Regions from separate parts of the Allobosea sp. TWI1241 genome, predicted to be linked through region 1. Evidence: predicted binding sites of a transcription regulator. Region 1 holds the regulator's gene; each other region holds the start of a gene.
What was found. The regulator LexA, encoded in region 1, represses DNA repair genes until DNA is damaged. The targets are predictions, from matches to a motif close to TGTTCNNNNTGTGTTCNG.

Region 2: the regulator LexA is predicted to act here: its motif matches at 1,051-1,068, upstream of ABE438_RS14070 (PA0069 family radical SAM protein).
Region 3: the regulator LexA is predicted to act here: its motif matches at 990-1,007, upstream of ABE438_RS15190 (DNA recombination protein RmuC).

What each region holds. Positions count from the first base shown of each region.
Region 1 is NZ_JBDJKW010000002.1:74,570-84,149, reverse strand. Features, by position in the region: gene trpD (anthranilate phosphoribosyltransferase) at 1-515, shown strand, start outside; gene trpC (indole-3-glycerol phosphate synthase TrpC) at 523-1,332, shown strand; gene moaC (cyclic pyranopterin monophosphate synthase MoaC) at 1,329-1,823, shown strand; gene ABE438_RS03395 (molybdopterin molybdotransferase MoeA) at 1,820-3,031, shown strand; gene lexA (transcriptional repressor LexA) at 3,144-3,884, shown strand; gene ABE438_RS03385 (ComEC/Rec2 family competence protein) at 3,878-6,169, opposite strand; gene gltX (glutamate--tRNA ligase) at 6,330-7,748, shown strand; gene gltA (citrate synthase) at 8,074-9,363, shown strand; gene lpxB (lipid-A-disaccharide synthase) at 9,540-9,580, opposite strand, start outside.
Region 2 is NZ_JBDJKW010000010.1:72,243-81,822, forward strand. Features, by position in the region: gene ypfJ (KPN_02809 family neutral zinc metallopeptidase) at 1-458, shown strand, start outside; gene ABE438_RS14065 (glycosyltransferase family A protein) at 489-983, opposite strand; gene ABE438_RS14070 (PA0069 family radical SAM protein) at 1,106-2,284, shown strand; gene ABE438_RS14075 (ribonuclease HII) at 2,376-2,996, shown strand; gene ABE438_RS14080 (site-specific DNA-methyltransferase) at 3,272-4,474, shown strand; gene mutY (A/G-specific adenine glycosylase) at 4,497-5,564, opposite strand; gene ABE438_RS14090 (sensor domain-containing protein) at 5,561-6,547, opposite strand; gene ABE438_RS14095 (DUF721 domain-containing protein) at 6,746-7,252, shown strand; gene ABE438_RS14100 (DsbA family protein) at 7,326-7,946, shown strand; gene ABE438_RS14105 (chromosome segregation SMC family protein) at 8,003-9,580, shown strand, end outside.
Region 3 is NZ_JBDJKW010000012.1:2,741-12,320, reverse strand. Features, by position in the region: gene fmt (methionyl-tRNA formyltransferase) at 1-357, opposite strand, end outside; gene ABE438_RS15195 (peptide deformylase) at 377-910, opposite strand; gene ABE438_RS15190 (DNA recombination protein RmuC) at 1,041-2,222, shown strand; gene ABE438_RS15185 (MFS transporter) at 2,419-3,660, shown strand; gene ABE438_RS15180 (OsmC family protein) at 3,693-4,202, opposite strand; gene ABE438_RS15175 (ABC transporter ATP-binding protein) at 4,300-5,088, opposite strand; gene ABE438_RS15170 (ABC transporter permease) at 5,091-5,945, opposite strand; gene ABE438_RS15165 (aliphatic sulfonate ABC transporter substrate-binding protein) at 5,966-6,946, opposite strand; gene ABE438_RS15160 ([protein-PII] uridylyltransferase) at 7,237-9,580, shown strand, end outside.

The DNA of each region.
Region 1 (9,580 bases):
GCACCGAGCTCGGCACCCGCACCATCTTCAACCTGCTCGGCCCGCTCTCGAACCCGGCCGGCGTGCGCCGCCAGCTCGTCGGCGCCTTCTCCGAGACCTGGCTCGAGCCGATGGTGAAGGTCCTGGCCGCGCTCGGCTCGCAGAGCGTCTGGGCCGTCACCGGCTCCGACGGGCTCGACGAGATCACCACCACCGGCCCGACCCGCGTCGTCGCGCTCAAGGACGGCCGGATCGAGCAGTTCACCATCGCGCCCGAGGATGTCGGCATTGCCCGCGCCCGGCCGGAGGACCTGCGCGGCGGCGAGCCCGAGCATAATGCCGAGGCGCTGCGCGCGGTGCTCGACGGCGCCCGCAGCGCCTATCGCGACATCGCCGCCTTCAATGCCGCCGCAGCCCTGGTCGTGGCGGGCAAGGCCGCAACGCTGCAGGACGGCCTGGCCCAGGCCTATGCCGCGATCGACGGCGGCAAGGCCAAGGCAGCGCTGGCGACCCTCGTCGCCGCCTCGAACGCGTGAGGCCGCGATGTCGGACATCCTGAAGCGGATCGAGACCTACAAGCGCGCGGAGATCGCAGCCGCGCGGGAAGCCGTGCCGCAGGTCGAGATCGAGCGGCGCGCCGCCGCCATGCCGCCGCCGCGCGACTTTCTCGGCGCGCTGGAAGCCAAGCATCGCGACGGCGCTCCGGCGCTGATCGCCGAGATCAAGAAGGCGAGCCCGTCAAAGGGCCTGATCCGCCCCGATTTCGACCCGCCGGCGCTGGCCCGCGCCTATGCCGAGGGCGGCGCCGCCTGCCTCTCGGTGCTGACCGACACGCCCTCCTTCGAGGGCCGGCCGGAATTCCTCGACCAGGCGCGCCAGGCCTCCGGCCTGCCCGGCCTGCGCAAGGACTTCATGTTCGAGCCCTATCAGGTCTTCGAGGCCCGCAGCTGGGGCGCGGACTGCATCCTGCTGATCATGGCGAGCCTCGACGATGCCGCCGCGCGCGAGCTTGCTGCGACGGCGAAGGCGCTCGGCATGGCGGTGCTGGCCGAGGTCCATGACGAGGCGGAACTCGACCGGGCGCTGGCGCTCGACACACCGCTGGTCGGCATCAACAACCGCGACCTGCGCAGTTTCGAGGTCAGCCTGACGGTGACCGAACGGCTCGCCCCGCGCGTGCCGAAGGACCGTGTCCTCGTCGGCGAGAGCGGCATCTTCACGCATGCGGACATCGTCCGCCTGCAAGCCTGTGGCGTGAACACCTTCCTCGTCGGCGAGAGCCTGATGCGGCAGCACGACGTCGCCGCCGCGACCCGCGCGCTTCTGACCGGCGCCGCCGAGGCCGCGGCGTGAGCGGCCTCACCCATCTCGACCACAAGGGCGAGGCCCATATGGTCGACGTCGGCGACAAGGCCGAGACGCAGCGCGTCGCGGTCGCCGAAGGCCGCGTCGTCATGCAGGCCGCGACCCTCGCCATCGTCCGCGACGGCGAGGCCAAGAAGGGCGACGTGCTCGGCACCGCCCGCCTCGCCGGCATCATGGCCGCCAAGCGCGCCCATGAGCTGATCCCGCTCTGCCACCCGCTGCTGCTCAGCAAGATCGCGGTCGAGCTGGAGATCGACGAGGCGCTGCCCGGCGTCACCGTGCGCGCCGAGGTCCGGCTGACCGGCAAGACCGGCGTCGAGATGGAGGCGCTCACCGCCGTCAGCGTCGCCTGCCTCACCGTCTACGACATGGTGAAGGCGGTCGATCGCGCCATGCAGATCGAGGGCGTGCGCCTCGTCCACAAATCCGGCGGCAAGTCCGGCGCCTACGACCTCGCCGATCCGGGCCCCGCGGCATGAGCCTGACCCCGGTCGATGCCGCGCTGGCCGCGCTGCTGAAGAGCGTTCCGGGACCGACGGGCACGGAGCGGCTGCCGCTCGCCGACTGCATCGGCCGCGTGCTTGCCGAGGATCTCGCGGCGCTGCGCACCCAGCCGCCTTTCGCGAATTCGGCCATGGATGGCTACGCCGCCCGCGCCGCCGACCTCCAGCCCGGCAGGACGCTCGCGGTCATCGGCGAATCGGCCGCGGGCAAGCGCTTTTCCGGCGCGGTCGGCCCCGGGGAGGCTGTGCGCATCTTCACCGGCGCCCCCCTGCCCGAGGGCGCCGACGCCGTGCTGATGCAGGAGGATGCCGAGGGCGTCGGCAGCCCCAGCATCCGCGTGCTGGCGCAGGTCGCGCCCGGAAGGTTCGTGCGCGCCGCCGGGCTCGACTTCAGCCAGGGCGACAGGCTGCTCGCCGCCGGACGCAGGCTCGACCCGGCGACGCTCGCGCTCGCCGCCGCCATGGGACACGCCTCGCTGCCGGTGCGGCGCCGGCCGCTGGTCGCCATCCTCGCCACCGGCGACGAACTCGTCAGCCCGGGCGAAGAGACCGGGCCCGACCAGATCGTCGCCTCGAACGGTTTCGCGCTGGCCGCCCTGGTCGCGCAGGCCGGCGGCACGCCGCTCGATCTCGGCATCGCCCGCGACGACCATGCCGACCTCGCCGCGCGGATCGGCGCGGCGCGCCGGGCCGGTGCCGACGTACTGGTCACGCTCGGCGGCGCCTCGGTCGGTGAGCACGACCTGGTGCGCGCGGCCCTCGCCGCCCAGGGCATGACGCCGGGCTTCTGGCGCATCGCCATGCGCCCCGGCAAGCCGATGATGACCGGCGTGATCGAGCGCATGGTCGTGCTCGGCCTGCCGGGCAACCCGGTCTCCTCGATCGTCTGCGGCCATCTCTTCGCCGTGCCGCTGGTCGAGGCGCTGCTCGGCCTCGCCGACCCGGCGCGGGACCGCAGCGAGCGCGCCAGCATCGCCGTCGACCTGCCGGCGAACGACGAGCGCCAGGACTATCTGCGCGCGACGCTCGAGCAGGGCGCGGACGGGCCGGTCGCCACGCCCTTCCCGCGCCAGGATTCCTCCATGCTCGCCACCATGGCGCGGGCCGATGCGCTGGTCGTGCGCCCGGTGAACGCGCCGGCGGCGAAGGCCGGCGATCCCTGTCGGATCCTGCGGCTGCGCTGAGGCCGGCGCGCGCCGGCCGGCCCTCGCCCGGCGACCTTGCGGAACACAAAGAGAACAGCTATCCTGTTCAGGCTTTGTTTCGAATCCAGCCTGAAAGGCGCGCACCTCCGTCATGCTGACACGCAAACAGTCGGAACTGCTCCGTTTCATCCATGAGCGCCTGCGCGAATCCGGCGTGCCGCCCTCCTTCGACGAGATGAAGGACGCGCTCGACCTGCGATCCAAATCCGGCATCCACCGCCTGATCATGGCGCTGGAGGAGCGCGGCTTCATCCGGCGCCTGCCCAACCGGGCCCGCGCGCTGGAGGTGATCAAGATGCCGGACAATATGGGCGGCGCCGCGCCGGGCCAGCAGCGCCCGCGCTTCAGCCCCTCTGTGGTACAGGGCGGCCTCGGCCAGACGCCGCCGCCCGCCCCTGCGGCCCCTGTCGCGCCGGCGCGGCCGCGTGCCGCCGAGGAGGATGGCCGCGGCACGGTCTCGATCCCGGTGATGGGCCGCATCGCCGCCGGCGTGCCGATCTCGGCGATCCAGAGCCGCAGCCACGCCGTCTCCCTGCCCGCCGACATGCTGGGCACCGGCGAGCATTTCGCGCTCGAGGTCCGCGGCGATTCGATGGTCGAGGCCGGCATCCTCGACGGCGACACGGTGGTGATCCGCAAGCAGGACACCGCCAATACGGGCGACATCATCGTCGCGCTGATCGACGACGAGGAAGCGACGCTGAAGCGGCTGCGCAAGCGCGGCTCCTCCATCGCGCTCGAAGCGGCGAATCCGGCCTATGAGACCCGCGTGCTCGGTCCCGATCGCGTTCGTATCCAGGGCCGGCTGGTCAATCTGATGCGGCGCTACTGAAGCCGCTCGGCCTCGTCCGGGACGGATGGGGCCGTGGCCGCCGCAGGCGGCGTGGCCGTGACGCGGGACTGTGGCGGCCGCCCGGCGGTCGAGGCCGCGGGGGACGGCTCCGGCTGCGGGCGGGTCCAGGGCCGCCGACGGGTGGCGTCCTCGGCGGTGAAGGCGGTCCAGCCGCCGCCGGCGGTGCGATAGCTGACGGCGCCGTCGCGGCGCAGCACCGCCCGGTCGATCAGCCGGGCCGCGCAGGCGCCGTTGGCATAGAGCGGCGTCACCACCAGATCGGCACGCCCACAATCCTCGGCCAGCGCGATGCGGTCGCGCGCATAGGCGACGCTGCGGCCGTCCGCGAGCCGGATGACGCAGCCGCGCGTGTCGCAGGCCGCGCCGCTGCGCAGGCCGGGATCGTCGGGCGCCCGCGAATCCCCGTCCGCCAGCAGCCATTGCGCCAGCACGAAGCGGCTCGGCCGCCCGGCCAGCACCAGCCGCCCATCCGCACCGCGCACCAGCATGCCGGAACCGTCGCGCTCGATCAGGATGTCGGGGCGGGCCGGCGCCGCGGCGACGGCGAGGCCGGCGAGCAGCGGCAGCGCCGCGAGATAGCGGATCGCCGTGGTCCAGAGTGTCAGCCAGAGCAGCGCCAGCGAAAACGCCACTAGCGCCGCGGGCCCGAAGGCCGGCAGCACCACCGTCGAGCGCTCCATTCCCGCGACCCAGTGCGCGAGTTTCAGTACGAGCTCCGAGGCCCAGCCCATCGCCGCCCAGGCCGGCCAGTCGAGCCCGAACGGATAGGCCAGCACGCCGAACACCGCCGCCGGCATCACCACCAGCGAGACGAAGGGCAGGGCCAGCGCATTGCCGAGCAGGCCGAACGGATTGAAGACCTGGAAATGATAGACGCCATAAGGCGCCGTCGCCGCGGTCGCCACCATGGTGGTGGTGACGATGCCGACCGCCGAGAGCCAGAGCGGCCGCAGCGGCCAGGGCCAGTTCGCCGCCTTGGCATCGGGCGCGCGGGCCTGCCAGCGCTCGGCAAAGGCGATCAGGGCCGCGACCGCCCCGAACGACATCTGGAAGCTCGGGCCGAGCAGCGCCTCCGGCTCACGCAGCAGCACGATGATCGCGGCGAGCGCGAGATTGCGCATGCTCAGCGCCGGGCGGTCGACGAGGATCGCGCCCAGCATCACCAGCGTCATGATCAGCGAGCGCACGGTCGCGACCTCGGCACCGGAGAAAACGCAATAGGCAACAGCGCCGCTCATCGCGGCCAGCGCCGCGATCTTCTTGACCGGCCAGGCCAGCGCCAGCGTCTGCGAGGCGCAGAGCAGAGCCCGCACCAGCCAGAAGATCGTCCCGGCGGCGAGCACCATATGCAGGCCGGAGATCGAGACGATGTGGTAGATCCCCGCTGCCCGCAGGTCGATATTGGTGCTCTCGCTGATCAGCCCGCGCTTGCCGGTGACCAGCGCCGCGCCCATCGCGCCCGCCTGCCCGCCCCCGATCGCGGCGATGCGCGCGGTCAGCACGTTGCGGGCATCGTCGATCAGCACCTGCCGGCGCAAGGCGGACGGCATGGGCTGCTCCGCCGGCGAGAGCACGACCTTGCCGACGATGTTGCCGACCGCGCCGATGCCGCGAAAGAAGGCGTCGCGCGCGAAATCGTAGCCGCCGGGACGCGCCGGGCCGGGCGGCGGCAGCAGCCGGGCCGTCGCCAGCAGGTGGTCGCCCGGCCGCAGCCCGGTGACATTGGCCGAGACGCGCACCCGCCGCGGCCGCGCCGGCTCCGCCACGCCTGCGAGGCTCGTGACCAGCAGCACCAGCCTGACGCCCTTCTCCCGCTGCTCCAGGCTCTCGACGAAGCCGCTCACCCGCCCGACATGCGGACGGGCCAGGATGGGTGCGGCGACCTCGGCGCTGCGCCAGACCCCTGCCGCGAAGCCGACGAAGGCGGCAGCGAGCGCGACGCAGGTCGCCATCGCCCCGCGCCGCGTCCGGCTGAAGGCGAGCGCCGCGGCGCCGAACAGCCCTGCCCCGAAGAGCGGCGCTGCCAGGCCCGGCTCGCCATCGGCGAGGAAATACAGCAGGACGCCGATCCCGAGCGGCACCGGCAGCCAGTTGAACAGCCGCCGCCGCTCGATCTCCAGCGCCAGCGCGCCGCGCAGGCCGTTCCAGAAGGTATGGAGCAGGATCGCGGGCGACCAGTCGGGACGCGTTCGCCCCGCCCCGCCCGCCAGGACGAGGCCGGCAGCCCGCGCCACCCCACGGCGCTCGGGCGGGATGGACGCCATTGCCCCCCTCGCGGCCTCCCCTCGCCGCGCCGGCGCAGGAAGGCGCTTAACGGCGGCGGCCCGGGCATGTTACAGCGGCCGCGCCGGATGTCAGCCCGGCCGGGCGCATCGCGCCCTTCGCCGTCTCCCCTTGTTTCGCCGTTTCCCGGAGCCTTCCTTCATGAGCGATGAGGTCGTCACGCGCTTTGCGCCGTCGCCCACCGGATTCCTCCATATCGGCGGGGCCCGCACCGCACTGTTCAACTGGCTCTACGCGCGCCGTCACGGCGGCCGCATGCTGCTGCGCATCGAGGACACCGACCGCGAGCGCTCGACGGACGCCGCGATCGCCGCGATCCTCGACGGGCTGTCCTGGCTCGGCCTCGATTGGGACGGGCAGACGGTCTACCAGTTCCAGCGCGCCGCCCGCCATCGCGAGGTCGCCGAGCAGATGCTCGCCGCCGGCAAGGCCTATTACTGCTACGCCACGCCGCAGGAGCTCGAGGAGATGCGCGAGAAGGCGCGCGCCGAGGGCAAGCCGCTGCGCTATGACGGGCGCTGGCGCGATCGTGATCCGTCGGAGGCGCCGGCCGGCGTCAAGCCTGTGATCCGCCTCAAGGCCGAGCAGACCGGCGAGACGGTCGTCGAGGACGAGGTCCAGGGCCGCGTCGTCTGGCAGAACGAGAATCTCGACGACCTCGTGCTGCTGCGCTCGGACGGCACGCCGACCTATATGCTCGCCGTGGTGGTCGACGATCACGACATGGGCGTCACCCATATCATCCGCGGCGACGACCACCTGACCAACGCCGCCCGCCAGACCCAGATCTACCAGGCGATGGGCTGGAGCGTGCCGAGCATGTCGCACATCCCGCTGATCCACGGGCCGGACGGCGCCAAGCTCTCGAAGCGCCACGGCGCGCTCGGCGTCGATGCCTATCGCTCGATGGGCTATCTGCCGGTGGCTGTGCGCAACTACCTCCTGCGCCTCGGCTGGAGCCATGGCGACCAGGAGATCTTCTCGACCGAGGAGATGATCGCCCTGTTCAACCTCTCCTCGATCGGCCGGTCGCCCTCGCGCTTCGACTACGCCAAACTGGAGAACCTCAACGGGCTCTACATGCGCCAGGCCTCGACCGACGAGCTGATCGACGGGCTGAAGGCGATCTGGGGCGAGATCGGCCCCGCCCGCGGGCTCGGCGAGACGCTGGATACGGCGCTCGAAGCCAAGCTGCGCGCCGCCATGCCCGGCCTGCAGGAGCGCGCCAAGACGCTGATCGAGTTGATCGACAGCGCCTCTTATCTCTATGCAAGCCGGCCGCTGGCGCTGGAGCCCAAGGCCGCCGCCCTGCTCGATGCCGGCGCCCGCGAGCGCATGCCGGCCCTGTCCGAGCGGCTGGCCGCGGTGGACGACTGGTCGCCGGCGGCGCTGGAGGAGGCCGTGCGCGCCTTCGCCACGGAGAAGGAGATCAAGCTCGGCCAGGTCGCGCAGCCTTTGCGTGCGGCGCTGACCGGCAAGACCACCTCGCCGGGCCTGTTCGACGTGATGGCGGTGCTGGGCCGCGAGGAGGTGCTCGGCCGGCTGGCCGATATCGGCTGACGCGATGCGTCCATCGGCGAGGCCGTCGAGATGCCCGTCCGAGTGGCCCTCGCGGCCCCTTGGACGGATTGCGCAGGCCAGTTCGGTTGAACAGCCCCCGCAAATGGTCTAGCAACGCAGCGCAGCATCGGCTCCCTGGGCGGGTGCGGGCACGAATAATGCTTGTATTTCAGTCCGATGAACCCACCCCCTGCCATCCGACGCACCGTCCGTCACGGCGCCGTCACAGCGCGACGCTCGGATGACAGCTGATGGGATGTGACCGGCCGGCCCTCACCCGACCGCGAGAATGATCTGAAGATCGAGCCTGAAAGGATCGGTATCCATGAGCGGAACCACGAGTCAGTTGAGCGTCGACGGCAAGGCCGTCGACCTCCCGGTCAAAGAGGGCACGATCGGGCCGTCCGTCGTCGACATCAGCAAGCTCTACGCCCAGAGCGGCATGTTCACCTACGACCCGGGCTTCACCTCGACGGCGAGCTGCGAGTCGCAGATCACCTATATCGACGGTGACGAGGGCACCCTGCTCTATCGCGGCTACCCGATCGAGCAGCTGGCCGAGCACGGCGACTTCCTCGAGACCTGCTATCTGCTGCTCTACGGCGAACTGCCGACCGCGGCCCAGAAGGCGGATTTTGACTACCGCGTCACGCGCCACACCATGGTGCACGACCAGATGCACCGCTTCTTCCAGGCCTTCCGCCGCGACGCCCACCCCATGGCGGTGATGGTCGCCTCCGTCGGCGCGCTGTCGGCCTTCTACCACGACTCGACCGACATCTCGGACCCGCATCAGCGCATGATCGCCTCGATGCGCATGATCGCGAAGATGCCGACGCTGGCGGCGATGGCCTACAAGTACTCGATCGGCCAGCCCTTCGTGTACCCGCTGAACTCGCTGGACTACACCTCCAACTTCCTGCGGATGTGCTTCGCCGTCCCGGCCGAGGACTACAAGGTCAACCCCGTGCTCTCGCGCGCGCTCGACCGGATCTTCATCCTGCACGCCGACCATGAGCAGAACGCCTCGACCTCGACGGTCCGGCTCGCCGGCTCCTCGGGCGCCAACCCGTTCGCCTGCATCGCCGCCGGCATCGCCTGCCTCTGGGGCCCCGCCCATGGCGGCGCCAACGAAGCGGCGCTCAAGATGCTCGAGGAGATCGGCTCGGTCGAGAACATCCCGAAATTCATCGCCAAGGCGAAGGACAAGAACGATCCCTTCCGCCTGATGGGCTTCGGCCACCGGGTCTACAAGAACTACGACCCGCGCGCCAAGATCATGCAGAAGACCACCCACGAGGTGCTCAACGAGCTCGGCATCAAGGACGATCCGCTGCTGGACGTCGCGCTGGAGCTGGAGCGCATCGCGCTCCACGACGAGTACTTCATCGAGAAGAAGCTCTACCCGAACATCGACTTCTATTCGGGCATTACCCTCAAGGCGATGGGCTTCCCCACCTCGATGTTCACCGTGCTGTTCGCGCTCGCGCGCACGGTCGGCTGGATCGCGCAGTGGAAGGAGATGATCGAGGACCCGTCCCAGCGCATCGGCCGTCCGCGCCAGCTCTACACCGGCGCCCCGAAGCGGGACTACAGCCCGATCGGCCGCCGCTGAGCGCCAAATCTGGACCGAACGAAGAAGGGCCGCGACGCAAGTCGCGGCCCTTCTTCTTTGCCTTTGGTCGGAAGCCGGCAACTGCACGAACGGGCGGGACGCGCACGCCCGCAGCAAGCCTCACGCACGGTATTGGTCCGGAAGCAGTCAGCGGATGAAAGACGGGCCGTGCAGCCTCAGCGCCGCATCGTCAGCGCGAGCGCGCCCTCGACGGCAT
Region 2 (9,580 bases), on a different contig from region 1:
AGCGGGTCTATCTCGACACCTCCTTCTTCCAGGAGATGCGGCGCCGGCTCGGCGGCGGCGGCGAGTTCGCCTATGCCTATGTGATCGGCCACGAGGTCGGCCACCACATCCAGAACCTGCTCGGCATCCTGCCCAAGGTCCACGAGCTGCGCCAGCGCGTCTCGGAGCGCGAATCGAACCAGCTCTCGGTGCGCGTCGAGCTGCAGGCCGACTGCTTCGCCGGCGTCTGGGCCTACAATGTCAAGGCGATGGACCGGATCGAGCCCAACGACATCGAGCAGGCGATGCGTACCGCCGAGGCGATCGGCGACGACAAGCTGCAGCAGGCCGGGCGCGGCACGGTGGTGCCGGATTCCTTCACGCACGGCTCCTCGGCGCAGCGCATGCGCTGGTTCAATGCCGGCTTCCGCTCTGGCTCGCTGCAGAGCTGCGACACCTTCCGCACCGACAATCTCTGAGCCGCGCAAAGAGTCGGGCGCCGCGCCCGCTCAGACGCCGCCGGCCGCGGCACGCTCGCGCCGGACGCGCAGGCGCCGGGGCACGCGCGCCAGACGGCCCGCGAGAATCTGCGGCTTCGGCGCGAGCAGGCCGGCCCTGAGGGCGCGGCCGGCGAGCAGGAGAGCGAGCCGCTCGGGCAGCGCGCCGAAGCCCGAAAGCGGCAGCAGCGCCGGCGCGCCGGGGGCCGCCAGCAGATGCCGCTCGATTGCCGCCAGCCAATGCGGCTCGGGCAGGTCGCCGGCATCGAGCAGCAGCAGCCAGTCGCCGCGCGCAGCCTCCGCCCCCTGCCGCCAGGCGGCGGCTGGCCCGGCTCGCACATAGCTGGCGCCCGTCTCGTCGGCGAAGCGCGCCGCCACGTCGTCCTCGGCATCGCCGACCAGCACGGCATGGCCGAGAACGCCCTCCGCGACGGCGGGAATCAGCAAGGCCAGCGTCGCGGCCAGCGCCGCGGCATCGCCTGTCGAACGGATGACGGCCGTGATCATGCGGCTAGGCTATGCCGCAGCGCAGCATGCGGCAATGGCGACGGCCGATCTCAGGCCCCTTGCATTTTGTTCCCTATATGTTCACATCAGTCACGGAGATACCAGACGGGCGGAGCCCAGCCATGATTCTCACCAGACCCACGGCGCGGCCGGAGCCGCAGCGCCAGCGTGTCGCCGGGAGCCTCGCCACCCCGCAGGTCGCGCCGACCGACCCGCTCGCCAATGCCGGCCACCGTATCGACCCGGAGCGGCGCCGCGGGCGCGGCGCGACGCTCAACCCCGGCGGCCGCTTCGAGAGCGAGCAGCGCCAGGAGGCGGATGACGGCTGGGGCTCGCTCGGCGAGCTGCCGCCCTTCGAGACCGAGGTGACGGTCGAGAAGGCGCGCACCATCATCACGCGCAACGATTCGCCCGATATTTCGTTCGACCGCTCGATCAATCCCTATCGCGGCTGCGAGCATGGCTGCGTCTACTGCTTCGCGCGGCCGAGCCACGCCTATCTCGGCCTGTCGCCCGGGCTCGATTTCGAGAGCAAGCTGACCGCCAAGCCCGACGCCGCGGCGCTGCTGGAAAAGGAATTGTCGGCGGCAGGCTACCAGCCGCGGACCATGGCGATCGGCACCAACACCGACGCCTACCAGCCGATCGAGCGCAAGCTGCGGATCATGCGCGGCATCCTCGAAGTGCTGTCGCGCTTCAACCATCCGGTCGGCATCGTTACCAAGTCGGCGCTGGTCCAGCGCGACATCGACATTCTGGCGCCGATGGCGGCGAAGGGGCTGGTCAAGGTCGCGCTCTCGGTGACGACGCTCGACCCGAAGGTGGCGCGCACCATGGAGCCGCGCGCCGCCGCGCCCGCCAAGCGGCTGGAGACGATCCGCAAGCTGAGCGAGGCCGGCATCCCGGTCACCGTGCTGGTCGCGCCGATCATTCCGGCGATCAACGAGCACGAGATCGAGCGCATCCTCGATTCCGCCCGCGCGGCCGGCGCCCGCGAGGCAGGCTATGTGCTGCTGCGCCTGCCGCTCGAGGTGAAGGAGCTGGTGCACGACTGGCTGCTGACCCATCACCCCGACAAGCTGCGCCATGTCGTCTCGCTGATCCGCTCGACCCGCGACGGCAAGGATTACGACGCGGCCTGGGGCCAGCGGCAGGTCGGCACCGGTCCCTATGCCTGGATGATCGGGCGGCGCTTCGAGATGGCGGCCGAGCGGCTGGGCTTCAACACCAGCCGGCAGCGCCTGCGCACCGACCTGTTCCTGCGGCCCGAGCGTGAGAAGGCCCAGCTCAGCCTGTTCTGAGCAGGAGCGGTTCGGGCACGCGCGCGCGCTTGCTGTGGATGCCGGGCCGGCCATGCAGACCGCGCCGGGACGATCTGGCATAGGCCTCGCCATGGCAGCAGATTTCCAGCGCGAACTGGCCGCGATGGCAGCCGGGCATGCTCGGGTCGCCGGCATGGACGAGGTCGGCCGCGGACCGCTGGCCGGGCCGGTGGTCGCCGCCGCCGTGGTGCTCGATCCGGCACGGATCCCGCCCGGCCTCGGCGATTCCAAGACGCTGACCGCGCGCCGCCGCGAGGCGCTGTTCGGCCAGATCCTCGATTGTGCCGAGGGCGTCGGCATCGGCAGCGCCTCGGCGGCCGAGATCGACCGGCTCAACATCCGCCAGGCGACGCTGCTCGCGATGCGGCGCGCCGCCGCGGCCCTGCCGCAACCACCGGACATGGTCTTCGTCGACGGCAACGACCCGCCGGAGCTGCCCTGCGCCTGCGAGGCGGTGATCGGCGGCGACCGGCTGCTCTGCTCGGTCGCCGCAGCCTCGATCGTCGCCAAGGTGATGCGCGACCGGATGATGGCGCGGCTCGCGCTGGTCCACCCCGCCTATGGCTTCGCTGCGCATGCCGGCTACGGCACCGCCGCCCATCGCGCGGCGCTGACGGCGTACGGCCCCTGCCCGGCCCACCGCTATTCCTTCGCGCCGATCAAGGGTGTCTGGACGCGGCCCGCGGGCTGACGCAGGCCGCCGAGCGCGCGCACCGGCACCATGTTCTTTCATGCGCGGCGCGCATGACGGCACCCAATCGTCACTGTTTTCGGCCTGCCCCGCCCGACCCGGCGGCAGAGCCTTAACGCGCCTTAACCATCAGGTCGAATTCATCAATCAATACAATGGAATAGGCAAAATCTGCAGCCCCAGAACGGGACAGATTTTTTTCAATCGGGAAACTCCGCCTTTACCCTGTCCGGCCAAGATCGCGATCGTTGAAGTTGCGTAACGGTCTTGGCGTCATGAGTACCTCGCGTACCGGGACCGCCAGTGCTCCCGTCCGGATTCAGGTTTCGCGTACCGGACGGCCAGCACTGGGGGCCCGGATGAAGGCCAAGGGCCTTCCCACCCTCACGGGCATCTCCGCGGAGTTGCCGCTCGACCAGGTGATCGTCGGCGATTGCGTCGCTGCGATCGAGGCCCTGCCGCCTGCGAGCGTCGACCTGATCTTCGCGGATCCGCCCTATAATCTCCAGCTCGGCGGCGATCTGCGCCGGCCGGACGACAGCCTCGTCGACGCCGTCGACGACGACTGGGACAAGTTCGCCTCCTTCGCCGATTACGACGCCTTCACCCGCGCCTGGCTCACCGCCTGCCGCCGCGTGCTGAAGCCGGACGGGGCGCTGTGGGTGATCGGCTCCTACCACAACATCTTCCGCGTCGGCGCGACGCTGCAGGATCTCGGCTTCTGGATGCTGAACGACATCGTCTGGCGCAAGGCCAATCCGATGCCGAACTTCCGCGGCCGGCGCTTCACCAATGCGCATGAGACGCTGATATGGGCCGCCCGCGGCCCGCAGTCGAAATACACCTTCCATTACGAGGCGCTGAAGGGCGGCAATGACGACCTGCAGATGCGCTCGGACTGGTATCTGCCGCTCTGCACCGGCGATGAGCGCCTGAAGGACGACAAGGGCAGCAAGGTCCACCCGACCCAGAAGCCCGAATCGCTGCTGGCGCGCGTTCTCCTCTCGGCCAGCAATCCCGGCGACGTGGTGCTCGATCCGTTCTTCGGCACCGGGACGACCGGTGCCGTCGCCAAGGCGCTGGGCCGCCGCTTCATCGGCATCGAGCGCGAGCAGAGCTACGCCCAGGCGGCCCGCCGGCGCATCGCCGCGGTCGAGCCGCTGCCGCCGGAAGCCTTCTCGACGGCGCCTTCGAAGCGCAGCGAGCCGCGCGTGCCCTTCCTCTCGCTGATCGAGGCGGGGCTGGTCAGGGCCGGCGAGACGGTGTTCGACGAGAAGCAGCGCCACAGCGCGGTGATCCGCGCCGACGGCACGCTGGTGCTCGGCCCGGCCATCGGCTCGATCCACAAGGTCGGGGCGCTGGCGCAGGGTCTTCCGAGCTGCAATGGCTGGACCTTCTGGCATGTCGAGCGCGACGGCGAAGCCATGCTGATCGACCGCCTGCGCGGCGAGATCCGCGCCCGGATGGCGGCGGCCTGAGCCGCCGCCGCGAGACCTGCCGCTAGCGGTCGCCCAGCGCCGCCAGCCCCGCTTCCAGCGCCTTGAGGAAGACGGTCGGAAACGCTTCCTCGCCCAGCCGCGCGAACGGCGTGAAGCGCATGCCGTCCGGCGCCAGCGCGTCCATGGGCAGCGACGCGGCATAGACGCTCAGTTCCAGCGGAAAATGCGTGAAGACATGGCGCACCGGTGCGGGCACCCGGCGCCAGTTCGCGGCGAGCGGCGCGTGACGCAGCGCCTCGCTCTCGCGATGATCGGCACTCCAGGCGCTGCCCGGAACCTCGACCATCCCGCCCAGCAGCCCCTTGGCGGGCCGGGTGCGCACCAGCACCGCACCATCCTCGCGCCGGCCGACGAAGGCGGCGCCATAGCGGGTCGCACCGGTCTTCTTCGGCGCCTTGCGCGGATAGGTTTCCTGCGTGCCCGCCGCTCGCGCGGCACAGGGCGCCATCCAGGGGCAGAGTCCGCAGGCCGGCGTGCGCGGCGAGCAGATCGTGGCGCCGAGATCCATCAGCGCCTGGGCGAAATCGCCGGGCCTGTCGGCCGGCAGCAGGGCGAGCACCCGCTCGCGCACCAGCGGCTTGGCCGCCGGCATCTCGGCGTCGATGGCGAACAGGCGGGTGATCACCCGCTCGACATTGCCGTCGACGGCCGCCGCCGGCCGGCCGAAGGCGATCGCCGCGACCGCCCCGGCGGTGTAGGCGCCGATCCCCGGAAGGGCGCGAAGCCCCTCTTCCGTATCGGGGAAGCGCCCGTGATGCGCCTCCGCGACGAGGCGGGCGCAGGCGTGGAGGTTACGAGCGCGGGAATAATAGCCGAGCCCGGCCCAGGCCTGCATCACCGCCTCGGACGGCGCCGCAGCTAGCGCCTCGACGCTGGGAAAGCGGGCGAGGAAGCGCTCGAAATAGGGCTTTACCGCCGCGATCGTGGTCTGCTGGAGCATGATCTCCGAGAGCCAGACGCGATAGGGATCGGCCTGCTCGCCGGGCAGCGCCCGCCAGGGCAGCACCCTGCGGTGGCGGTCGTACCAGGCGAGGAGGTCGGCGGCGTCGGGACGGGCGGAGGCGCTCATGCCCCCGGTTTAGCGCGGCCCCATCCGCCTGCAAGCAGAAGCGGAACCGGCTCGCCATGCGGACCGGGGAAACTCGGTGCCAGACCGGCGGGGCACGCCAGCCGCGCCCGCAGGGCGACCGGCTCGCCGCCGGCCTTGGCGGCGTACATCAGCATGTCGGCCTGGCCGAGCAGCGCGTCGACGGTCGTCCGCGAAGGCGCTTCGGCCACGCCGATCGCGGCCCCGACCTGCAGCGCGCATTCGCCGATGGCGATCGGCTCGGCGATGCGGGCCCCGAGCGCCCGGTAGCGCGCGAGCGAGAGATCGTCGCCCGCGTCATGGCGCGAGACCACGGCGAACTCGTCGCCGCCGAGGCGCGCGACGAGATCGCCGCAGCCGCGCCAGGCCTCGAGCCGGCCGGCGACGACGCGCAGCACCTCGTCGCCGATGGCGTGGCCGTAGCGGTCGTTGACCGCCTTGAAGCCGTTGAGGTCAATATAGGCGAGGAGGACGCGCTCGCCGCGCCGCTCGGCCAGCACCCGGGCGAGATGGCTCTCGAAGGCGGCCCGGTTGTGCAGCCCGGTCATGGCATCGCGCAGGGCGGCGTCGAGCAGCGACCGCTCGAAGGCCTTGCGCTGCGCATTGTCGGTGACGATCTCGATATCGACGCTCTCGCCATGGACGCGGCGGCGCTGGGCGCTGATCAGGGTCGGGACGATGCGGCCGCTGACATGCAGCATGTCGATCTCGGCCTGCTCGTAATGGCCCTGGCCGTCGAGCAGGGCCATGCGGCGCATCCGGGCCGGATCGTCCATGGCATAGGGCAGATCCTGGCAGAGCGGACGGCCCAGCACCTCGCCGCAATCCCGGCCGACCAGGGCCAGATAGGCCCGGTTGACCTTTAGGTAGCGGGATTGCTCGTCGATCGTGGACAGCGAGAAGGCCACCGGCGACAGCTCGAACAGATCGTCGAGCACGAGATCGATGACTTCCTTCGAGACCATGGACGCTAAGCCGGTTCATCAGGGCCGGGCGCGACGGCGCCGACGGTGGAGACCGGGCGATGGTCGCGCCTGCCCTCTTAACGTTCGCTGAAGCCGGCGGCTGCAATCCACCGCAGATCGGCTCTTCCTATCGGCTGTCGCAATCGCCCGTTGCAATCGGCTCTTGCACCCGCCGGCCCGGCGGGCGCAGATACCGCGATGGCGCCCAAACCCCTCGCCGATCTGGTGGAAGACTGCCTGGCTCCCGCGCTCGCCGCGCAGGGCTTCGCCGGCCGTTCCGTCGTGGCCTTCTGGCCCGAGATCGTCGGCGAGCGCCTGGCCGACCGGACGCGGCCGCTCAAGATCGACTGGCCGCGCCGGCGCAATGCGCCGGGCGAGGTCGCCGATCCCGCGACGCTGGTGGTGCGGGTCGAAGGCGCCTTCGCGCTGGAGATGCAGCAGCTCGGCCCGCTGGTGATCGAGCGGGTCAACACCCATCTCGGCTGGCGCGCGGTCGGCAAGCTGGTACTGAAGCAGGGGCCGGTGGCGCCGCCGCCCGCCGCGCCGCCACCACCGCCGCTCGACCCCGCCGCGCTGGCGCGCATCGAGCAGTTGACCACTGCGGTCACCGGTGACGGCCTGCGCGCGGCGCTGGCGCGGCTCGGCCGGGGCGTGCTGTCGCGGCATCGCAGCGCCGCGAAGACACGGCTTCGTGACGGCATGTGACCGAACCGATCTTGCCACAATCCTGCGCGCCACTATGGTCCGCACCCAGTCGACACCATCAGGAATTGCATCGATGACCAGCCGCCGCACCATCCTGCTCGGCACTGCCAGCCTGGCGCTCGCGCCCGTCCTCTCCGTCCGTGGCGCGCTGGCGCAGACCGTGCCCGGCACGGCCAACCCGATGGGCGACGTCTGGCTGGGCAGCCCCGACGCCAAGGTCACGATCGTCGAATACGCCTCGCTGACCTGCGGCCACTGCGCCACCTTCCACCGCGACACCTGGCCGGCGCTGAAGGCCAAGTACATCGACACGGGCAAGGTGCGCTTCGTGCTGCGCGAGTTCCCGCTCGACCCCTACGCCACCGCCGGCTTCATGCTCGCCCGCTGCAACGGCAACGACAAATACTACGCGATGACCGACCTGCTGTTCGACCAGCAGCGCAACTGGGCCTTCACCGAAAACCCGCGCGTGGCGCTGCAGAACCTCGTCAAGCAGGCCGGCTACACCGAGGCATCCTTCAACGCCTGCCTGCAGCGCCAGGACCTCTACGACGCGGTCAACAAGGTCAAGGAAGGCGGCACGCAGGCCGGCGTCGATTCCACCCCGACCTTCTTCATCAACGGGCAGAAGCGCTCGGGCGCGCTCAGCATGGCCGAGTTCGACAAGATCCTGGCGCCGCTGGTCGGCAGCTGAGCCCGGCGGGTGGCCTTGCCTCCCGCCTGTCCAGACGCCCCGCCCGAGACGCGCCGATGCAGCTGACGCGCCTCAGGCTCGCGGGGTTCAAGACCTTCGTCGAACCGACGGAGTTTCCGATCGAGCCGGGGCTGACGGGCATCGTCGGCCCCAATGGCTGCGGCAAGTCCAATCTGGTGGAAGCCCTGCGCTGGGTGATGGGCGAAAGCTCGTTCAAGAACATGCGCGGCGCCGGCATGGACGACGTGATCTTCGCCGGCTCGGCCGAGCGTCCGGCCCGCAACATGGCCGAGGTCGCCCTCACCCTCGACAATGCCGACCGCAAAGCCCCGTCCGCCTTCAACGACAGCGACGTGCTCGAGGTCACCCGGCGCATCGAGCGCGCCGAGGGCTCGACCTACCGCGTCAACGGCAAGGAGGTGCGGGCGCGCGACGTGCAACTGCTCTTCGCCGACGCGGCGACGGGCGCCCGCTCGCCGGCGCTGGTGCGCCAGGGCCAGATCAGCGACCTGATCGCCGCGCGGCCGCAATCGCGCCGGCGCATCCTGGAAGACGCCGCCGGCATCGCGGGACTCTACAGCCGCCGTCACGAAGCGGAGCTGCGTCTGCGCGGCGCCGAGGATAATCTCACCCGGCTGGAGGACGTGCTCACCGCGATCGACGGGCAGCTCGATTCGCTGCAGCGCCAGGCGCGACAGGCCGGGCGCTATCGCACGGTGGCCGCGGAGATCCGCCGCGCCGAGGCCGTGCTGGCCCTGATCGCCGAAGCCGAGGCGCGCTCGCAGCGCGAGACCGCCCGCCGCCTGCTCGACGAGGCCAGCGCCGCGATGGAGCAGCGCAACGCGGCACAGGCGGACGCGGCCCGGCTCCAGGCGATCGCGGCCCATGCAATGCCCGGCCTGCGCGAGGCTGACGCCGCGGCGGCCGCGGCACTGGTGCGGCTGCAGCGCGGGCTCGACGAGATCGAGGCCGAGAACCGCCGGGCCAAGCGCCGCGTCGAGGAACTGGCCAAGAGGCTGTCCGAGCTGGCGACCGACCGTGAGGCGCAGGCGCGGCTCGGCACCGACGCTGCCGACAGCCTCGCCCGGCTCGCGGCCGAGGACGACGCCCTGGCGCGCGAGGCGCAGGCAGGGGCGGAATCGGATGAGGATATCGCGGCGACGCTGACGGCGGCCGAGGCGGCGCTGGCGCAGAGCGAGGCCGCCCATGGCGCGCTCCAGACCCGCCTCGCCGAGCAGGCGGCCCGGCGTGCCGCCGTGGAGAAAACGCTGCGCGACGCCGGCGAGCGCGAGCGCCGCAGCGCCACTGAGCTGGCGCAGGTCGAGGCCGAGGCCGCCTCCCTGACCGCGGAAGGCGGCGGCAAGGGCTTCGCCGCGCTGCGCGAGGCGGTCGCCACGGCGACGCTGGCCCTGGCCGAGGCGGACGCCGCCGCGGCTGCGGCGCGCAGCACGGTCGCTGCAGCCCGCGACGAGGAGACCCGCCGGCGCGCGCCACTGGCGCAGGCCGACCGCGCCATGCAGCGGCTGGAGACCGAGATCGCGACGCTGCGCAAGCTTCTCGCCCCGGCGCCCGGCCAGGGCGGGCACGCGCTGCTCGACGACGTCTCGACCGGCAAGGGGCTCGAAACCGCGCTC
Region 3 (9,580 bases), on a different contig from region 1:
GGCGCCGCGCCAGCGCGGCAGCAGCGAGGCGTGCAGGTTGAGGCAGCCGAGCTCCGGCAGGTCGAGGATCGCCTGCGGCAGGATCAGCCCGTAGGCGACCACCACCGCGACATCGGCGCCATGCGTCGCCATGATCGCGGCCGCCTCCTCGCCTTTCAGCGAGCGCGGCGTGAAGACCGGGATGCCGAAGCGCTCGGCGGTGACGTGGACCGGCGAGAGCCGCAGATCCATGCCGCGCCCGGCCGGGGCCGGCGGACGCGTGTAGACCGAGACGACCTCGTGGCCCTGGCCGATGATCTCGGTGAGGGTGGGCACGGCGAAATCCGGCGTGCCCATGAAGATGACGCGCAAACTCATGACATCAGGCTCCGGCCGGTCAGGCCGCGCTCTCCCGCCTGGCCTGCTTGGCGAAGCGCTTGGTGACGCGCTCGCGCTTGAGCCGCGAGAGATGGTCGATGAACAGCACGCCCTCGAGATGGTCGATCTCGTGCTGGAGGCAGGTGGCGAGGATGCCGTCGGCCTCGATCTCCTGGGCCGCGCCGTCGAGATCGCGATAGCGCACCCGCACCCGCGCCGGGCGCTCGACCTCCTCATAGTAGTCGGGGATCGAGAGGCAGCCCTCCTCGTGGACGTTCAGTTCGTCCGAGGCCCAGACGATCTCCGGATTGACGAAGACCATCGGCGCCTTCGGCGTCTCCTCGTCGTCCTCGCTCTTCTTCGAGATGTCAATGGTGACGAGACGCACCATCTCGCCGATCTGCACCGCGGCGAGCCCGATGCCGGGCGCGTCGTACATGGTGTCCAGCATGTCCTGCGCCAGCGCGCGGATGGCGGGGGTGATCTCGCCGATCGGCTCCGACGGCTTGCGCAGGAGGGCATCGGGCAGGATGACGAGGGGACGGATGGCCATGGCGGGGCTCTGGCGGGCTTTCTGGAGCGTGTCGGGCACTTGCCCCGCGACATAAGCGCTTGTGACGGCACGGTCAAACCGTTCCCCATACGTTCTGGATCGACGCCCGGTTTCGTGGCAGGATGCGCGGATGGACCAGATCGCCTTCACCCTGCTGGAGCGCCCCGTGAGCTGGGCGACGTTCGCGCTGGCCGCAGGCGTGCTCGCCCTGCTGCTGCCGGCGCTGGCGCTGCTGCTCGCCTGGCGGGGCGGGCGGCGCCGCGCGGCCGAGGCTGCGGCGCAGGCCGAGCGCGCCCGCGAGATGGACGACAAGATCGCCGAGATGAACCGGCTCCAGGCCGAGCTGACCGGCCGGATGCAGACCATGGCCGAAATCCTCTCGACCCGGCAGGGCGACCTCGCCCGCTTCGTCGCCGACCGGATGGACGGGTTGCGCCAGCAGGTCGGCAGCGGGCTGGAGCAGAATGTGCGCCAGACCGGCGAGACGCTGGGGCGCCTGCAGGAGCGGCTCGCCGTGATCGACGCGGCGCAGAAGAACCTCACCGACCTGACCGGCGAGGTGGTGACGCTGCGCGACGTGCTCGCCAACAAGCAGGCGCGCGGCGCCTATGGCCAGGGCCGGATGGAGGCGATCGTCCGCGACGGGCTGCCGGCGAGCCTCTACGCCTTCCAGGCGACGCTCTCGAACGGGCGCCGGCCGGACTGCGTCGTCACCCTGCCGGGCGACGGGCGCGGCCTGGTGATCGACGCCAAGTTCCCGCTGGAGAGCTTCACCGCCTTGCGCGAGGCGCGCGGCGAGGAGGCGCGCAAGGCCGCAGCCGCGCGGGTGCGCGGCGATGTCGGCCAGCATGTGAAGGACATCGCCGAGCGCTATCTCCTACCCGGCGAGACGCAGGAGATGGCGCTGCTCTTCGTGCCCTCGGAAGCGATCCACGCCGACCTGCACGAGCATTTCGCCGACATCGTCCAGCGCGCCCACCGGGCCCGGGTGATGATCGTCTCGCCCTCGCTGCTGGCGCTGGCGATCCAGCTGATGCAGTCGCTGGTGCGCGACGCCCGCATGCGCGAGGAGGCCCGCGTCATCCAGACCGAGGTCGGCCGGCTGCTCGACGATGTCCGCCGGCTCGGCGAGCGCGTCGAAAAGCTCGATGGCCATTTCCGCCAGGCGCAGGACGACGTCGCCCAGATCCGCACCTCGGCCGGGAAGGTCACCGGCCGGGCCGAGCGGATCGGCGCGCTCGACTTCGACGAGCCGGCCGCGCCGCCGGCGCCGGATTTCGCCGCCGCGACCCGCCTCAAGGCGGCGGAGTGACGCAAGCGGTTCGGAAAATGGTAAGCCGCCATCGGCAGATCACAATCGCAGGCCTCCTTGGGCGGCCAACCGCCGACTCGCCGCCGCATCGCGATGCGCCCGCGGCCGTCCGGCCTTAGTCCCCAGACCGGTTCGATCCGGCGAGCCTGCCCCGCTCGCACGGCCGGTCCACAGCCTCCCGGGAGTCTTGCCAGCCGTGCCCGTCCAGATCGGAACGCTCATCATCGCCACGAGCCTCGTCCAGCTGGCCAACGGCTTCTTCAACACCTTCCTCTCGCTGCGGCTGACCACCGAGAATTTCGGCCCGACGCTGACCGGCATCATCCTCTCGGCCTATTTCATCGGCTACACGCTGGGCGCGGTCGGCTGCGGGCGGGTGCTGCGGCGCATCGGCCATATCCGCGCCTATGCCGCCTTCGCGGGCATGGTGGTGATCGGCACCTCGGCCATGCCGATCCTGGTCTCGCCCGCCGGCTGGATCGTGGCGCGCATGGCGATCGGCGTCGGCTGCGTCGGCCTGTTCATCACCACCGAGAGCTGGCTCAGCAGCAAGGCGGCGCCCGAGCAGCGCGGCCGGGTGTTCTCGATCTACATGGTCGGCACCTTCCTGGCGCTGGCCTGCGGGCAATTGCTGATCGGCCTGCTCAAGGTCGACAGCGCCCTGCCCTTCAACATCATCGCGGCGCTGTTCGCGCTGGCGCTGGTGCTGGTCAGCGGCACGCGCGCCGAGCAGCCGGCGCTGCCGGGCGACAGCTCGCTGCCCTATATGGAGCTGGTGCGCCAGGCGCCGATCTCGGTGATCGGCGTGGTGATCGCCGGCATGGTGACCAGCGCCTTCTACGCGCTCTTCCCGGCCTGGATGGCGACCAACGCCATCCAGCAGGAGACGATCGCGCTGTTCATGCTGGTGGCGGTGCTCGGCGGCTTCGCGCTGCAGGTGCCGGTGGGGCGGCTGTCGGATCGCGGCGACCGGCGCATCGTGCTGGCCGGGCTGGCGCTCGGCTATTCGGTGGCGGCGATCGCGCTCGACCTCGTGCCGAAATCGCTGGCGGCGGTGCTGCCGGTGGCGGCGCTGCTCGGCGGCTTCATGTCGACGCTCTATCCGGTCTGCGTCGCCCATGCGCTGGACCGCATGCCGCAGGACCGCGTCGTGGCGGTGAGCGGCCATCTCATCCTGATCGGCGGCATCGGCTCGGCGATGGGCCCGATCCTCGGCGCGCAGGTGATGGCGCGCCTCGACATCAACGGGCTGCTCTACTTCATGGCGGCGATCACGGCGGCGCTGGCCGCGATCACCTTCTGGCGCATCAAGGCGCGTGCCCCGGCCGAGCAGATGGCGGAGCGGCCCTTCGCCATCATCGACCCAATGACCGCGCCGATCTCGCAGGAGCCCGAGGCGACGGAGGCCGACGGCAGCCCGCGGCCGCTGCCGGCCTGAGGCTGCCCCGAAGCTGCCCCCTTGGCCCCGCCTCAGCCGCGCTGGAGCGCGGCCGAGAGCTGCGGCTTGACGTTGAGGGTCTGGAACACGACGCAATAGCGCTCGGTCAGCTTGAACAGCGTGTCGAGCTTCTCTTGCGGCGCGTCGGTCTCGACGTCGAAGATCAGCCGGATCGCCGTGAAGCCCACGGCGGCGTCCCTGGCGACGCCGAGCGTGCCGCGGAAGTCGAGATCGCCCTCGGCGCGGACCTCGCCGCGCTTCAGCTCGATCTCGAGCGCGGTGGCGACCGCCTTCAGCGTCACGCCGGCGCAGGCGACCAGCGCCTCCAGCAGCATGTCGCCGGAGCAGAGTTCCGCGCCCGAGCCGCCGGTGGCCGGATGCAGGCCGGCCAGGGCGATGGCGCGCCCGGTCTCGACCTTGCAGGCGATGTGCTGGTCGTCGAGCTCGCCGCGGGCCTTGAGGGTGATCACGGCCGCGTCGGGGCTGTCGCGATACTTGTCCTTGAGCGGGGCCTGAAGCGCGCGCAGGGCGGTGACGTCCATGATCATGTCCTCTCGATGAAGTCGCGTGGCGATGTCCTGCTGCCGGCTGTAGCGCCGGCCGGGCGCCGAGGGAACTCCGTCGCCGCCCCGGCCGCGCTCACCACCACATGCCGGCGTTCTCGGCCGCCTGCTCCTGCAGCGGCGCCTCGCCGCGCAGCGAGCGGTCGAGCGCGCGCAGAACCTCGCGCTTGCCGGCCTCGAAGGCGGGCGAGAGCGGATCGCGCGGGCGCGCCAGCGGGTTGTCGAGCTCGTCGAAGACGCGGCCCGGCCGCGGCTGCATCACCACGATGCGGTCGGCCAGCGTCACCGCCTCCTCGACATCGTGGGTGACCATCAGCACGGTCGGCCGGCTCTCCTCCCACAGCGCGAGCAGATGGCCGTGCAGGCTGGCGCGGGTGGTGGCGTCGAGCGCCGAGAAGGGCTCGTCCATCAGCAGCAGCGCCGGCCGCGTCACCAGGGCCCGCGCGATGGCGACGCGCTGCTGCTGGCCGCCGGAGAGCTCGCGCGGCCAGCGCGGCCCGTAGCCGGCGAGACCGACCCGTTCGAGGGCCGCCTCGACCAGGCGCCGCCGCTCGGCCGCCGGCCGGTCGGCCAGGCCGAAGCCGGCATTGTCGGCGACGCTGAGCCAGGGAAACAGCCGCGGCTCCTGGAAGATCACCCCGACATCGGCGCGCGGCTCGGTGATGGCGGCGCCGCCGAGCAGGATGCGGCCGGCGCTCGGCCGGTCTAGCCCGGCGACGAGGCGCAGCAGCGTGGTCTTGCCGCAGCCCGAGCCGCCGACCAGCGCCAGGATCTCGCCGGCCCCGACGCCGAGCGTGATGCCCGACAGGGCGCGCGTGCCGTCGGCATAGGTCTTGGACAAGGCCTCGAAGCGCAGCGCAGCCATGGTCACAGCCTGTCCCGCGAGGTGTCCTGCCAGCGCAGCAGCGGGCGCGTCAGGGCGAGCAGCACCCCGTCCGCCAGCTTGCCGAGCACGGCGAAGGCGATGATGGCGGCGATGATCGTATCCGGCCGGCCGAGCTGCTGGCCATCGACCAGCAGATAGCCCAGCCCCTCGCTCGCCCCCATGATCTCGGCGGCGACCACGAACATGAAGCCGAGGCCGAGCCCGCCGCGCAGCGCGGTGAACCAGTCGGGCAGGATGGCGGGCAGCAGCACGCGCCGGACCATGGCGAGCCGCGACAGCCGGAAGACCCGGCCGACCTCGACGATCTTGCGGTCGATGCCGAGGATGGCGGCTGCGACGCCGAGATAGACCGGGAAGAAGACGCCGACCGCGATGAGCGCGACCTTCGAGGCCTCGAAGATGCCGAACCAGAGGATGAAGAGCGGCACCCAGGCGATGGAGGGGATGGCGCGCAGGGCCTGCAGCGTCGGGTCGAGCAGGGCACGCGCCACCGGCAGGGCCCCGGTCAGCGCGCCGAGCACCGTGCCGGCGGCCGCGCCGATGCCGAAGCCGGCGCCGACGCGCCAGAGCGTCGCCGCCGCATGGGTCAACAGCTCGCCGCTCGCCGCGAGATCGCGCAGCGTCGCGCCGACCACGCTGGGCGGCGGCATCAGCCGGCCATTGGCGAGGCCGGCTGCAACCAGCGCCTCCCAGAGCGCGGCGATCAGCACGGGCAGGAGCAGCCCGGCGAGGCGCAGGCGCAGCCGGCCGGCTCGCCGGGCCGGCGCCACCGCGACGGCCTGCGTCGCGGTGGTCTGCGTCGCTTCCGCCGGCGCGATCCCGACCGTGCTGCTCATCGCGGGCGCCCGCTCCAGCGTCAGTTGCCGACGGCGAAGCGGCGGTCGATCAGCGCGTCGACGGTCGCCTTCACGTCGACCTCGGGCTTGATCACGCCCGCCTGCTGCAGCGCCAGCCCAGCGGCGAGGATGGTCTCAGCCTGGGCGGCGCCGATCGTGCTGTGGGTCAGCTCGGTGCGGGTCAGCTGGCGCTCGATCACCGGCTCGGGCAGCTTCGTCGCCTCGACCAGCGCCTTGCGCACCACCGCCGGCTCGGCCAGCGCCACGGCGCGCGCCTGCTCATAGGCGGCGAGCACCTTGGCGACGAGCGCCGGATTGTCCCGGGCGAACTCTTCGCGGACGTTGAGCACGCCCCAGGTGTTGTCCTGCGCCTTGCGGTGGAACAGCTTCGCGCCCGATTCCACCTCGGCGGCCGCCATCATCGGGTCGAGCCCGGCCCAGGCGGCGACGTCGCCGCGCTCCAGCGCCAGCCGGCCGTCGGCGTGCTGGAGCAGGACGAGGCGGACATCCTTTTCCGTCAGCCCGGCCTCGGCCAGGGCGCGCACCAGGAAGATGTGCGGATCGGTGCCGCGGGTGACGGCGACGCGCTTGCCCTTGAGGTCGGCGACGCTGGTGACGTCGCTCTTGGCGCCGGTGACCAGCGCGGTCCATTCCGGGCGGGAGTAGACGTAGATCGACTTGATCGGATTGCCGTTGATCCGGCCGATCAGGGCGGCGGCGCCGGCGGTCGAGCCGAAATCGAGCGAGCCGGCATTGAGGAATTCCAGCGCCTTGTTCGAGCCGGCGGACTGGACCCAGCGCACCGTGATGCCGTCGGGCGCGAGCGCCTTCTCGAGCAGGCCGCGCTCCTTCAGCACGAGGCTGACGGGGTTGTAGGTGGCATAGTCGATCCGCACCTCCTTCGGCCCCTGGGCGCGGGCGGCGGCGACGGGCAGAAGCCCGGCGAGGCTCGCGGCGGCGAGGCCGGCGACGAGGATGCGGCGGGTCGATGAAACGAACATGGGCGGTCCCTCCTGGTCTGATCCTGCGGAGGGATCGAGCCTCGAAGCGGCCCGTCGCCCCACGCTTTAGCTGCACTTGTTTCGCGCCCGCAAGCTGGTGGCTCAAATCGGCGCGTATCCGTTTCGTAGGGCCATCCGTTCGTTTTGTCAAACAACGCAGAGAACGGCGTGCTTTGCCTTATTTTACATTTTTATTCTGTTTAAACCGATTTCGACGCTGGCCCGGATCGTGCTAGGCATCGTCGCGAGTTCCCGGTCCTCGCCTGCCTCCTGTCGCCGAAAGCACCCGCGTGCCCGCCACCGACGCCGCCCGTTTCCGCCTGTCCGAGCTCACCGCCGACCCGGCCGCCGCCGTGCAGGGCCTGGCCCGCGCCATCCCTGTCTGCGAGCGCGACGCGCTGCGCGCAGCCCTGGTCGCCTCGCTCAGGGCGAGCCTCGACGACGGCCATGCCGCGGCGCGCGAGCTGCTGGCCCGCACCCGCAACGGGCTGAATTGCGCGCGCCGGCTCTCGGCGGTGATGGATGCGGTGGTCTGCGCCCTGCACGTCGCCGCCACCCGGCACTTCTACCCGGTCGACAACCCGTCCTCGGGCGAGCGCATCGCCATCGTCGCGGTCGGCGGCTATGGCCGCGGCACGCTCGCGCCGGGTTCGGACGTCGACCTGCTCTTCCTCTTCCCCGACAAGCAGACCGCCTGGGGCGAGAGCGTGGTCGAGGCGATGCTCTACCCGCTCTGGGACCTGAAGCTGAAGGTCGGCCATTCGGTGCGCTCGATCGACGACTGCATCCGCGAGGCGCGCGGCGACATGACGATCCGCACCGCGCTGCTGGAGGCGCGGCTGGTCACCGGCGACGCCGCCTTGTTCCGCGAGATGACGGCGCGCTACGGCGCCGAGGTGGTCGAGGGCAGCGCCGCCGCGTTCACCGAGGCGAAGCTGGCCGAGCGCGAGACCCGCGTGGCGCGCGCCGGCGCCTCGCGCTACCTGGTCGAGCCCAACGTCAAGGACGGCAAGGGCGGGCTGCGCGACCTCAACACCCTGTTCTGGATCGCGAAATACGCCTATCGCGTCGGCGACGCGGCCGAGCTGGTCGAGGCCGGGCTGTTCGACCAGCGCGAATTCCGGATGTTCCAGCGCTCGGAGGAGTTCCTCTGGCGGGTGCGCTGCTGGCTGCACTTCATCACCGGGCGCGCCGAGGAGCGGCTCTCCTTCGACCTGCAGCGCCAGGTCGCGGCGGCGATCGGCTATGCCGGGCGCTCGGGCCAGGCCCCGGTCGAGCGCTTCATGAAGGCGTATTTCCTCGTCGCCAAGGATGTCGGCGACCTGACCGCCATCGTCTGCGCCGAGCTGGAGGCACGCCAGCAGAAGCCCCGCGCCACGCTGAGCCGGCTGATCGGCTCGATCGCCAAGCGCCGCCGCGTGCGGGCGCTCGGCCATCCCGACTTCACGCTGCGGAGCCAGCGGCTGGCGGTGATCGACGACGAGGCCTTCCGGCGCGATCCCGTCAACCTGCTGCGGCTCTACGAGATCGCCAGCCGCGACGACCTCGCCATCCATCCCGACACCAGCCGGCTGGTGACGCAGTCGCTCGGGCTGGTCTCGGCGCAGCTGCGCGCCAGCCGCGAGGCCAACCGCATCTTCCTCGAGATCCTGACGGCGCGGCGCTCGCCCGAGATCGTGCTGCGCCGCATGAACGAATCCGGGCTGCTCGGGCGCTTCATCCCGGATTTCGGCCGGGTCGTCGCGATGATGCAGTTCAACATGTATCATCACTACACGGTGGACGAGCACCTGATCCGCGCGATCGGCATCCTGGCCGAGATCGACGCCGGGGCGCTGGAGGCCGAGCATCCGCTCGCCAATGCGATCTTCCCGGGCATCGCCAACCGGCGCGCGCTCTATGTCGCGGTCTTCCTGCACGACATCGCCAAGGGCCGGCCGGAGGACCATTCGATCGCCGGGGCGAAGATCGCCCGCAAGCTCGGCCCGCGGCTGGGGCTGACGGAGGCGCAGACCGGGACGGTCGCCTGGCTGGTCGAGAACCACCTGGTGATGTCGACCACCGCCCAGAGCCGCGATCTCGGCGACCCGAAGACGATCGAGAGCTTCGCCGGCATCGTTCAGACATTGGAACGGCTGAAGCTGCTGCTGGTGCTGACGGTGGCCGACATCAAGGCGGTCGGCCCCGGGGTCTGGAACGGCTGGAAGGGCGAATTGCTGCGCACGCTCTACTACGAGACCGAGATGGTGCTGGCCGGCGGCCATTCCGCCATCGAGCGCAAGGCGCGCGTCGGCCACAAGCAGGCGGCGCTGGAAGCGCGGCTGACCGACTGGACGCCGCAGGAGCGCGAGGCCTATCTCGCCCGCCACTACCCGGCCTACTGGATCAAGGTCGATCCCGAGCGGCAGGAGCTGCACGCCCGCTTCCTGCGCGAGGCGGAGCGCGCGGGGCGCACCACCGCCACCCGCGTCGTCACCGACCGCTTCCGCGGCGTGACCGAGCTGACCATCCTGGCGCCCGACCATCCGCGCCTGCTCGCCATCATCACCGGCGCCTGCGCGGCCGGCGGTGGCAACATCGTCGACGCGCAGATCTTCACCACCAGCGACGGGCTGGTGCTCGACACCATCTTCC